Regions from separate parts of the Leuconostoc sp. JNUCC 76 genome, predicted to be linked through region 1. Evidence: riboswitches for the same ligand, from Rfam matches in the RefSeq annotation. Region 1 holds a riboswitch; each other region holds the start of a gene.

Evidence for each region. Region 1 has a riboswitch for lysine ahead of lysA (diaminopimelate decarboxylase). Riboswitches for the same ligand answer to the same signal wherever they lie in the genome.
Region 2: another riboswitch for lysine. It lies ahead of alr (alanine racemase); the one in region 1 lies ahead of lysA (diaminopimelate decarboxylase).
Region 3: another riboswitch for lysine. It lies ahead of JNUCC76_RS09805 (amino acid permease); the one in region 1 lies ahead of lysA (diaminopimelate decarboxylase).

The regions. Positions count from the first base shown of each region.
Region 1 is NZ_CM132206.1:616,137-620,427, forward strand. It holds gene JNUCC76_RS03225 (VTT domain-containing protein) at 1-78, shown strand, start outside; gene JNUCC76_RS03230 (XRE family transcriptional regulator) at 116-661, shown strand; gene JNUCC76_RS03235 (fructosamine kinase family protein) at 845-1,687, shown strand; lysine riboswitch at 1,774-1,942, shown strand; gene lysA (diaminopimelate decarboxylase) at 2,026-3,318, shown strand; gene dapD (2,3,4,5-tetrahydropyridine-2,6-dicarboxylate N-acetyltransferase) at 3,320-4,021, shown strand; gene JNUCC76_RS03250 (N-acetyldiaminopimelate deacetylase) at 4,021-4,291, shown strand, end outside.
Region 2 is NZ_CM132206.1:2,045,611-2,049,901, reverse strand. It holds gene JNUCC76_RS10360 (YhgE/Pip family protein) at 1-632, shown strand, start outside; gene JNUCC76_RS10355 (RrF2 family transcriptional regulator) at 686-1,138, shown strand; gene JNUCC76_RS10350 (NAD(P)H-hydrate epimerase) at 1,225-1,890, opposite strand; lysine riboswitch at 2,016-2,184, shown strand; gene alr (alanine racemase) at 2,282-3,394, shown strand; gene JNUCC76_RS10340 (aspartate-semialdehyde dehydrogenase) at 3,404-4,291, shown strand, end outside.
Region 3 is NZ_CM132206.1:1,942,655-1,946,945, reverse strand. It holds gene JNUCC76_RS09815 (LCP family protein) at 1-446, opposite strand, end outside; gene JNUCC76_RS09810 (hypothetical protein) at 1,163-1,591, shown strand; lysine riboswitch at 1,609-1,776, shown strand; gene JNUCC76_RS09805 (amino acid permease) at 1,847-3,286, shown strand; gene JNUCC76_RS09800 (universal stress protein) at 3,342-3,785, opposite strand; gene JNUCC76_RS09795 (replication-associated recombination protein A) at 4,178-4,291, opposite strand, start outside.

The DNA of each region.
Region 1 (4,291 bases):
ACATTAATGCCAACGATTATTGGTGTTGTTCGTTCAGCGATGATTGCAAAAAAACAGAAAAAAATAATATCGAAATAACCGCCATTCATGGCGGTTTTTCTGTATAATTATAACTATGAATAACTTAAAAAAACTACAAGAATTAACTAAAATTTCAACATTAGAGATTGCTGATGCACTAGATGTTGAAGTTGAAACTGTTGAAGCATGGCAAAACGAAGAAAAAGTACCTAGTGTGAGTGATTTTGAGGCATTAAGTGGTATCTTCTCTTCTCAATTGGATGCTCAAGGAATCGACTCCCAATCCAGTAAGCATCCAATTCACATTCGTTTATCTGTGGATTATCTATTGAATCTAGGAATAACACTTTCAGATTGGATTACTTTAAAGTGGGCCTTTGAAGGGCAGTGGAACAATGATCAGTTAGCCGTCGGATTTTTTTCTAATAATCAATTGGTGCGTGTTGTCAAAAGTGAAAACGAATTTTCGGATGCTTTTGCAGGCTATCTTATTTTACAAACTGAAGGTGAGTTTGAACCATATATTGATGAGTTTGATAATGATAGGGAATACGATTGGCGGTTGTTACGTTTGAACGATGAAAGATTTGTAGATATAACTAACGATTTAATTGCAGCCAATTTACCAGTCATCAGCTAACAGTAGAGAAGTACACAAAGTAGTGACGTCTGTATAATATTATGATACACTACAATTAGATGTTAATACTTGTGGGACAATTGAATAAATTTGTCGATAATAAGGGTATTATTTTGTCAAAAACACAGTTTTCGTAATGGAAATTGTGTTTTTTTGTTCCGATAATAAATTTTGGAGGATAATATGGATTTAGGCAATGATTTTGTTACTCGTTTGGGACTTGAAAAACCATACGACTTAGAAAAGGTACGTGGTGGTGACATTAACGAGGCGTTTTCAATCTATTCGAACAACAAGCGCTATTTTTTAAAGATTCAACAAAATGCTCAAGCAAGTTTTTTTGATCATGAGGTTGCTGGTTTAAAGGCTTTGGGGGAAGTGGTGACTGTGCCAGCCATTTTAGCGCAGGGACAATTACAAGGACACGCCTACTTAGTATTGTCGTGGATTAATCAAGGAAATGGGACACAACAAGAATTAGCAAAGTCGCTGGTTAAAATTCACCAAGCTACAGCACCAAAGTTTGGATTTGATAGTGATAATTTAGTAGATTTTGTGCCTAAAAATAATACTTGGCAATCCTCTTGGGCTGAATTTTTTGTGACACAACGCTTGGATCCGCTAATGGCGCAAGCGCAAAAAAATAATTTTTGGCTGACCCAACGTGGTGATCATTATAATAATTTACGTGAAACGATATTAAATGATAATCACGCGCAAACAGTTCAACCATCATTACTGCATGGTGATTTCTGGGCAGGAAACTTTATGTTTAACGATCAAGGTAAACCTGTATTTATTGATCCTAACGTGTTCTACGGTGATCGAGAATATGATTTAGCTATTTCAAGAGTGTTTTCCGGGTTTAGCCTGTCATTTTATGATCAATATATGCAAGAATGGTCATTGGACGATGACTGGCAAAAACGTGAAAAATGGTATGAGTTCTATTACATATTGATGCACTTTACACGATTTGGTGATATTTATGCACCGCGAATGAACCAATTATTAACGTCTTTTTAAAAGCACATGATTGCTAGCAAAGAATTAGACGGAAAAACCTTGACATTCAATAGTGATTCAGTCATAATAATGACAGAATAAAAATTATTTCACATAGAGGTCGCGATTGACAATACACTTACCGGAGTTGCTGTAGCAATTGATGGTAAGCTTAGGGGATATCGCCGAAATCAAGGGTAACTACAAATAACCTTGATTGGGCTAATAGTTAAGAGCTATTAGACTGTCGCAGAGATGCGGTGAGCTATGGAAACTGTCAAAAATGCTAACAATGCCCTTTGATAAGTCCGTTTTGCGAACCTATCAAAGGGTTTTTTTGTGTAATTCAAGGGGAAATGATGACGTATCCAACAAATGAAAAGCAACATCTGACAGTTGATGGTGTTGATACAATCGAACTGGCAAAGACATATGGCACGCCGTTAGCAGTTTACGATGTAACACTTATTCGTAAGACAATGAGGGCGTTTAAACGTATCTTTGAACAAGAAAACGTCCCATATGTTGTAAGTTATGCTGGTAAAGCTTTTGCTACTAAAGCAATTTATCAAGTGGCAGCTCAAGAAAATATTCACGCTGATGTCGTGTCTGGTGGGGAATTATATACAGCAATTAAAGCTGATTTTCCAACTCAGCATCTTAGTTTTAATGGTAATAATAAGAGTTATGATGAACTTGTGATGGCCGTTGAAAATGGTGTGGGAACAATTATTGTTGATAATTTTCTGGAGTTACAGCTACTGTCAGAAATTACGGCGGAAAAAAATGTTATTCAAGATATTTTGCTACGTATTTCACCAGGAATTTCAGCTCATACTCATGAATTTATTAGTACTGGTCAACAAGATAGTAAATTCGGCTTTGATTTACAAACGGGTCAAGCGAAGCAAGCCTATGATATTGCAATAAAAGATAACCATCTTCACTTACGTGGCTTACATGCGCACATTGGATCTCAAATATTTGATGTGACTGGATTTGAGAAAAATGCAGCACTATTAGCAGACACTGCTTATTCATGGGGATGGCAACCAGAGGTCATTAATACTGGCGGTGGATTTGGTATTCGTTATACTGATGAGGATCAACCTTTGCCAGAAAGCGAGTTTGCTGATGCTATTATCCGTGTTTTGAAAGAGAAGGCTACACGGTACAATTGGGCGATGCCAGAAATATGGATTGAACCTGGTCGTTCGATTGTCGGACCAGCCGGACAAACTCTATATACAGTTGGATCGCGTAAGGATATTCCAGGAATTAGAAATTACTTGGCTGTAGATGGTGGTATGGGAGATAATATTCGTCCAGCACTTTATCAAGCAAATTATGAAGCGGTTTTAGCCAATCAACCAAATGCTAAAAGTGAAGAGATTGTGCGAATTGCGGGTAAGTATTGTGAGTCTGGTGACGTATTGGTTTGGCAGGCAGAATTACCGGCGACAAAACCTGGTGACATTTTATCTGTGCTTGCAACAGGTGCGTATGGCTATGCAATGGCTTCAAATTATAACCGAAATCCACGACCGGCCGTTGTCTTCGTGGAAAATGATCAGCATCAAGTCGTTGTTGAACGTGAAACTTTTGAACACATGATCAGTTTAGATCAGGATTATACTCTAGGAGATAAATAACATGGCTGAAAACGAAGCACAAAAACTAATTAATTTCATTGCAAATGCAAAAAAAATTACTCCAGTAAAGGTTACATATAAAGGTACATTGGCAACTGAAGTGCCAGATACTGTGCAACAATTTGGAAATGAGTCATTTGGACAATTGATTGGCGACTGGTCTGAAATTGAATTGTTGATTAAGAATCTACCATCAGAAGATGTGTTTATTGAAAATGATTCACGTAACTCTGCCGTTCCTTTGCTTGATAAAAAAGAAATTAATGCTCGCATTGAACCAGGTGCCATTATTCGCGATCAAGTTGAAATTGGTGATAATGCGGTGATTATGCTGGGCGCAGTGATTAATATTGGTGCAGAGATTGGTGCTAACACAATGATTGATATGGGTGCTGTACTTGGCGGCCGTGCCATCGTTGGTGAAAATTCTCATATTGGTGCTGGCGCGGTATTAGCTGGTGTGATTGAACCAGCATCTGCCCAACCTGTTCGCATCGGAAATAACGTTCTAGTTGGCGCTAATGCCGTCGTTATTGAAGGCGTACAGGTCGGTGACGGCGCAGTAGTTGCGGCTGGAGCGATTGTCACAAAGGATGTACCAGCCAATACAGTAGTTGCGGGTGTTCCTGCAAAAGTTATTAAGGAGATTGATTCGAAGACGCAACAAAAGACTGCGTTAATTGACGCATTGCGAGGCTTATAATGCCAGTTAGTGAAGAAGATTTAAAAACCTATCGGCGTGACTTACATAAAATTCCAGAACTTGCTTTAGCGGAATTTAAAACGCATCGTTATTTACTAGAAAAAATTCAATCTTGGCAAACTAATTTTATGACAATACGTCAAGTAGAAGAATTACCTACTGCATTGCTCGTGAAATTTTCTGGAACTGACCCAATTCGGACGATAGGATATCGTGCTGATATTGATGCGCTGCCAGTTACAGAAGATACTGGCTTGCCATTTGAATCAA
Region 2 (4,291 bases), 770 kb from region 1:
CATTATCACAGCCGGTCAAACAAAAATCATCTAATTTATCAAAGGTTCCTAACAACGGAACAGGAATGGCGCCATATATGATGTCTGTTGGGCTATTTGTTGGTATGATCACATTTACGACCATATTTGATTTCATGACGGTTTCTAAAAAGCCAAAAAATGGTTTCACATGGTGGGCTAATAAGCAGTTAATTAATGCGCCAGTTTTTATTGGACAAGCATTGATTATGACTGGTTTACTCTTCTTAGTAGATGGTATGGAAGCGCAGCGGCCAGCGATGACATTTGTTGTAGCCTTAGCAGCATCCTTTGGGTTCAACCAGTTTGTTGTCTTGTTTAATGTGCTAATTGGTAAACTAGGGTCAGGGATTATGCTGGTTTTGATGGTATTACAACTGAGTGCTAGTGCGGGATCTTATCCTATTGAGTTGTCAAACAGCTTTTTTGAGGCGATTCATCCATGGATGCCAATGAGTTACTCTGTCCATGCCTTCCGCGAAACAATTTCTATGGGTGGCAGTGTTGTATCAGACTTAACTGTATTGTTGTCATTAGGGGTGATATCAATGGTACTAACATGGTTTGTGTACCAAATGAAATTAAACCATAATCAGTTAACTTTTAAGCATTAATTTAAAAGCAGTCGGCAGACTGCGTACATAAAGAAATGAAGTTGGAAAAATAAATGAAAATGTCTAGTGCAGTTGAACAAAGTTTGGTCGTCTTGGTTATGCTAGCTTTGCAAAAAGATAGCCTACCTATTAAAAGTCATGTTTTAAGTGAACATTTAGAAGTTTCTGAATCATACTTAAAAAAAACAATGCGTAAATTAGTTGTTGCAAATTTAGTAAAAGCGATTGCTAGTAAGGAAGGTGGCTTCAAATTGGCTCGTCATACCAATGATATTACGTTATTGGATGTTTATGAGGCAATCGAAGGAGAAGATAGCTTTATTCATTCTACCCAATTAGCAGATCGCGTGTTTCCTGCCAAAACTGCTGTTGCTGAAGGAACAAAAGAAGTTCTATCTATTGTCTATGAGGCAGAAAAGGATTTTAAGAAACGGTTAAAACGTACATCAATTGCTGATTTGTTATTGTTTGCCAAAGAAGGAGAAGAAATTGTTGATTGGCGATGAAGTTACACATATTGACTAAAAAACAGTTTATTAATGCCTGGTTAGCATTAATAAACTGTTTTTTTTATATTGTGAAGTACTATATTTTATGCAACAGGTAGCGCCTCTTGTAAACTGAATTCAAAATCATCAGGAACAAGCATTCCGACATCTTTTAAAATAACATTCCCAGAAAGATAACAACCATTTTGTTGCGTTAAGCCAACCTTTGTGAAGCCAAAAGTGACTGTAGTGTGAGCTTTAAGAGCGGCTCCACGTATCTCTCCCGTCGTTGCATCAATACCAGTAGGAACATCAACAGCAATAACAGGTTTATCAATGTGGTTGGCCGCTTTAATCATTTTTTGTAAGCCTTCAGGTAGAACGTTGTTCAATCCAACCCCAAATATCGCATCAATAATTAAAGTTGCCTCATTAAAATCACTTTTTTCAGAACGAACTAAGCCATGCTTCTCAATGATTGCCAGTTGCCGTTTTACACTGTCTTTCGCACGGCTAACGTTTCCGACAAATTGTAATGAGACATTTACGCCTTGAGCGTACAAGAGACGAGCAATTGCTACGCCGTCAGCACCATTATTACCAAGACCAGCTAGTACCAATACATGACTTAAATCGAATCTACCGGCACCGATGACATCAAGCACTGCCATTGCGGCCCGTTCAATTAATACATCCTGTGGCATACCAATAGTCTCAATCGTGTAATTATCTATTTGCTGCATTTCTGTAGCTGTAACAAGTCGCGTCATAGTTCCCATCATTTCATAAGTTATTAAACTTATTATACGGTGATTTAGCAGTCTTATCAATCAAACAAGCGTAAAAATATTGAATTTGACAAATAAAAAAAATTAGAATACAATAATAACAATTTAAGAATCATAGAGGTTGCTGCTGACATTAGTCGCTTGCGGAGTGCTTACAGGCACAATGAAACAAGTTAAAGGGGATGTAGCCGAAGCATTGGTGCTGTGACACCAAGTAGCTGGGCCAATCGGTGAAAAATCGTTGGACTGTCGCGTAAGCGGGGTGCTATGTTATAGATTGCAATTAATTGGGATCCATGGCTGCTACTTGTGCGCTGTGGATTTTTTAATAGAGGAGGTATGCATTCATGGATATCTGTGAATGGGCTAACATATGGTAGAGGCAATAACACGTCCAACACGTCTTGAAGTTTCAAAGAGCGCTGTTGAACATAATATAATGACCGTTAAAAATGTATCAGGTGCGGACAAGGTTTTTTTGACCGTTAAGTCGAATGCTTATGGATTTGGTTTGATTCCTATGGCTCAAGCTGCTGTGGCAGGAGGTATTTATGGCTTAGGCGTAGCTGTTCTTGATGAAGCTATTGCACTACGACACGAGCGCATAACCGCACCAATTTTAATTTTAGGTATTTCACAGGTAAAGTATGTTGAACTAATGGCTGTCCAGCATATCATGGCAACTGTTGTTTCATTGGACTGGCTGGAGAAAGCAGAACAGCAGTTAACTGGTGAACAGCGATTACCTGTTACACTAGGTATCGATACTGGCATGGGTAGAATTGGATTTAGAGATCGTGAAACTTTAGCGAAAGCAATACAGTTTGTTTTGGATCATGCTGATAAGTTTGAATATGTTGGACTATCGACGCACTTTGCCGAATCTGATTCATCAGATACCCGGTACTTCCAAAAACAATTAACACGCTGGCATCAATTGACAGATGACTTGCCAAAACCAAAGTATTATCATGTTGCTAATTCGGGTGCTGCAATGTATCATGCACAAGAGGTTCCCCATGAAGTTGTCCGCGTAGGAACGGTGCTTTATGGGATTGAACCCTCTCGTGGTGAACTGGCGGATGGGCGCAACCTGAAGCCCGTCATGGCCCTGCGCAGCGAGGTTAATTTTGTTAAACGCTTACCTGCTGGTGAAGGCATTAGTTATTCACATAAATATACGACAACTCAAAACGAGTGGATAGGCACTGTTCCTATTGGTTATGGGGATGGTTGGCTACGCAAATTAATGGGGTTTAGGGTTATTATTGACGGTCAATACGCTCCTATTGTAGGCCAAGTAGCAATGGATCAGTTAATGATACGTTTGCCTCATGAATATCCAGAAGGTACAACAGTAACCTTTATTGGTCAAGATGGAGACTTAGAGAACACGATAGAGGACGTTGCACAGTTTGCAGGTTTGGCGCCGTGGGAAATCACAACAGGACTACAAGATAGAATACATCGTATTTTAGTAGATTAGGAGAAGATAATGACTAGAGAATATAGTGTTGCCATCCTTGGCGCAACAGGTGCTGTGGGCACACGACTTATTGAACAATTAGAGCAATCAACAATTCCCGTGAAGAACATAAAATTGCTTGCTTCGTCACGTTCAGCAGGTAAAACACTGCAATTTAAGGGTACAGATGTGGTTGTTGAGGAAGCAACTCCAGAAAGTTTTGATGGGGTTGATTTAGTTTTGGCTAGCGGTGGTGGTTCAGTTTCAGCTCGATTTGCACCCGAAGCTGTGAAACGCGGCGCTGTGGTTGTTGATAATTCAAGCCAATGGCGAATGAATGATGATGTCCCGTTAATTGTTCCTGAAGTTAATGAAGCAGATTTGAAACAACACCAAGGAATTATTGCCAACCCTAACTGTTCAACGATTCAAATGGTTGTTGCTCTGGCACCTATTAAAGCCAAGTATGGTTTGACACGTGTTATCGTTTCAACTTATCAAGCTGCTTCTGGTGCGGGACAATCTGCATGGCAAGAGCTAGTTTCAGAAACTGATGCCCACAATGCCGGTAAAGAGATGCATGCTGAGATTTTGCCGGTTAAAAGTGCTAAGCATCATTATCCCTTAGCTTATAATTTACTACCACAAATAGATGTTTTCGAAGAAGACGGTTACACTCATGAGGAATGGAAGATGATTCATGAGACTAAAAAAATTATGTTTGGTGATAAAAATTCTAAAGCAGTCAAAGTAACAGCGACTGCGGTCCGTGTACCTGTTCCTATTGGTCATGGCGAGACCGTTTATTTTGAAACGGATGCCGAATCAGGAGCGACAGCTGCTGATCTTCAAGCAATTTTGAGTGAGGCTCCAGGTGTTGTTTTGGAAGATAATCCAAAGGAACAGTTGTACCCACAG
Region 3 (4,291 bases), 870 kb from region 1:
GCAGTTGCCGTTGAACCATAGGCGTAAGCTGCATTTATTTTTTGAGGGAAAGTACTTTCGTATCCCGGAATAGAAACCATTGCATCACGAGGAATAGAAATCATTGTTGTTTTTTTTGTCTTGGGGTTAACAAGAAGCAACATCATTGAATCGGTACGTCCTTTGTAGGTACGTCCTAATTCGCCGGTATCCGTTCCAAACAACAAAATAGACAAAGGCTTTCCACTTTGAACAACGCTTGAGACGTTTCGGGATTTAGTGACGCCACTGCTCTTGTATGTTTTATCAATTGCTGATTTAGTATTATGGATAGCCATCCAAGCAAATGTGCCCGACACGATAAGTAAGAGACCGACAACAAGTAAGATAATATTTCGTAGTTTGTGACTACTTTTTGAATAGCGAGCAATTCTGGACTTAACTGCAGTTTGTTTATTTTTTTTCATAACGGTCTCTCGATTGTTTTGGCCAATGAAATATGGCGGTTTGTAAGATAATAAAGACAGCTACCGAGTTGTATCGATATACTGCTATTTTTGGGGTAACAAAGGCAAAAGACTGGAAACTAACGATTAATCAAAAAATAGTAACTATTGTTCTCACCATATTTTGAGATTATTCATCTAGCAATAATTCATCTGCCATGTGATAGATATTTAAGAGCACGACTAAAAATATCGGCAAAAACCAACTGATAGTAATGATATCGGACCAAGTTAAAGTCAAGATTAAATTTTAACCATATCAGCTTTTTTTTATAATTATATCTCATATAATGCTACAATTATTAAGAGCTATAAGCAAATGAGTTTGTAGAAATTTAATATTTGGGAGAATGTGAGTAAGCGGTGTCAATTGAGTATTATTGTCGTCATAAAACTATGTTTGTGTCAGTTCAATTTGAATATGCTTATCTGTATCATCACAATTATAAATAATGTTAATTCCACCGGATAAACTAAGAAAAATTTTAATTATTACTTTTGGCATTATTTTTGTTTTTTTAGGTATTCAAGTTCGATTTCATATGATATTTATGCAAGTTCTGGACGCGACTACAGATTTTGCAGTAAACAATATTTTATCGTTGAAAATACCCCTATACTTAGGGTTAGGTAATCTTTTTTCCCATTATTGGGTCGTCATCCCATTGATAGCGGTCATGGTAGCATTTCTTTATTTCATAAATTATAAGATTGCTGCCTGGTGGTTTGCCATTACACAACTTGTTGCGATGTTGCTGACATGGGTTATTACAATTATTTTACGCATTCATTGGCAGGATGGCCCTAAAATAGGTGAAACTATACCTAACTTATTGTTGGTGTGGTGGTTGCAATTGCTCTTGCTGTTGGTCATTATTATGCCACATTTGGTCAAGTCGAGAAAAATTCAAGTGATGATCAATATTGTCATTGGTTTGTTTTGGTTATCAATTATGCTAGCCCGTATTCAGTCTCATCATATGGCATTGACTAGTGGGTTGGGAGCAATCACCTTTGGCTATTTTTGGTGGCAGTTTAGTGCACAACAATATTATAAACGGGCGCGACATTGGCAAAAGGTACTTGAAATTGACGGGCGCGTATAAGTGTGTTATTATTTTGATTGTGTCAAAGAGGTTGCAACCGACATGAGTCGCATGATGAAGTCCGCCAGGATGTTGAAATCATGTAAAAGGGAAGGTTGCCGAAAGAATTATCTGGCAAGATAATTCTTGGGCTAGTGATTAATAGTTGCTAGACTGTCGCAAAATTGCGGTGCGCTTTGAAAAGTGATTAATAATGACTTTTTAAACCTCTTCCGTTTGTTGTGAAGAGGTTTTTTATTTTGAGAAGGAGATATTATGTCTGAACATAATGGACACATACAGCGTAGATTGAAAACGCGACATGTGTCGATGATTGCATTAGGTGGTTCAATAGGAACGGGATTATTTGTAGCATCAGGAGCAACTGTTGCTCAAGCTGGACCACTAGGAGCTATTGTTGCTTATTTAGCTATTGGTGTAATGGTTTATTTTTTGATGACCTCACTGGGGGAAATGGCTACATATTCACCAACATCAGGTTCATTTTCTGATTATGCTGGAAAATATGTTGATCCCGCATTGGGATTTGCAATGGGTTGGAACTATTGGTTCAATTGGGCTATCACGCTTGCTGTTGATATTGTTGCTGTTGGTTTAGTAGCTGAGTTCTGGTTTCCACATACACCTGGATGGATATTTTCCGCAGTTGCGTTATTACTTATCTTTTTGATTAATATCTTTTCGGTTGGTACTTTTGGTGAAGCAGAGTTTTGGTTATCAATGATTAAGGTGATAACTATCATTGCTTTCCTAGTTGTTGGTCTGGCTACTATTTTTGGTGTAATTCATTCTGACATCAATGTCATGAAAAACTTGTCGGTCGGTAATCACGGATTTGTTGGTGGACCTCAAGCTGTTTTGTCAGTATTCGTTGTTGCCGGATTTTCTTTTCAAGGAACTGAGTTAATTGGTATTACTGCTGGAGAAGCTAAGGATCCTGATAAGTCAGTTCCTAAGGCGATAAATCAAGTGTTTTGGCGTATCTTACTGTTTTATATTCTGGCAATTTTTGTCATTTCCGCTTTGGTTTACTATAAAGATCCGCGCTTGTTGAGTTCTTCTACACAAAACATTGCTGTCTCACCATTTACTATTGTATTTAAAAATGCAGGAATTGCTTTTGCGGCTAGTTTAATGAATGCAGTTATTTTAACATCAATTGTTTCGTCAGCAAATTCAGGTTCATATGCTTCTACACGGATGTTGTACGCTATGGCGCGTAAAGGCGATGCCCCTAAAATTTTTGCCAAGCTTTCAAGTAGAGGGGTACCAGTTGCAGCCTTAGTATTAACTACTGCGATTGGCCTATTAGCATTTATTGCTAACACCAAAGGGGGATCAGTTGCTTATACTTGGCTGGTCAATGCCTCTGGGTTAACTGGATTCATCGCTTGGGTCGGCATTGCTATCTCTCATTATCGCTTCCGAAGAGCTTATGTGGCGCAAGGAAAGAGTCTGTCTGATTTGAAATACAAGGCTAAGTGGTTCCCATTTGGTCCACTATTTGCGCTAGTAATTTCTATTGGTGTTATTATTGGTCAGGATCCGGACAGTTTTGCCCATCTAAATTGGGAAAAAATATTTGTGACTTACTTATCAGTTCCTTTGTTTGTAATCTTATATTTTTGGTACAAAGTTTCTCACAAAACGAAGCTAATTGCTCTAAAAGATGTTGATCTAAAACAATATAAATAAAGGCATACAAAAAAAGACACTGCATCATTGTAGTGTCTTTTTTATGAGTAATAACTTAACCGCGAACTACTAGGACGTCCACTTTAGCAGATCTCGTTACGAATTCAGTAACAGAACCAATAACTAAACGTTCTACAGCGTTTAATCCAGTTGCACCAATAACAATCAAATCAGCATTGACTTCGTTAGGTACATCTTTAGCGATTAATGACTTGGGTGAACCATATTCGATTAGATAATCAACATTTTTAACACCAGCTTCAATTGCCTGTGTTTTATATTTTTCTAAGCTCTTACGCGTTTCATCTGACACTGCTTCGACCATTGTATCGTCGAAACTAGCCACATTTTGAAATGCACGGGTATCGATAACGTTTAAAATTGACAAGACGCCTTCATCACCAGCATCCAAGGTCAGTTCAACCGCACGCGTTAATGCAGCTTCAGATTCTTTTGATCCATCCATTGGTACTAAAATCCTATGATAATTTGCTGTCATAATAACATCCCTTCTTGCAATATGCAATGTGTTCTTCTTCTACACCTCTAGTATAGCGCTTTCATAATAAAATTAATAGTATGTTCTTTAACCTAATTAAACACGGGTTTTAATTTATACAAAAAGCGCCCACGAATGTGGACGCACGGGCTTAGCCCGGAACACTCAATTAATACCGTTAATCGCTACGCAGATTTTCCTCGAAATTATCGAGGTGGATGGTTCATCAAGATTGTCAGATTACCGAATGAAAGGGCATATCTTCTAAGTCATGAATTCCCAACCGAAAATAAAAGTTGTAAGGAAAAAGCTGATGATGTAGCAATGCGTATATCTGAGGAATTCATATAGTATTATAACGCGAAAACTCGCTAACTAAAAGACTTGACTTTTTAGTTTAGCCCGTTTTGTTGTCGCGATTTTAGTGTCTGATATACATCAAATAATTGTTGTTCAACTTTCGAATTACCTTTAGGGTGAAAGTACTGAATGTTTGTCATTTTATC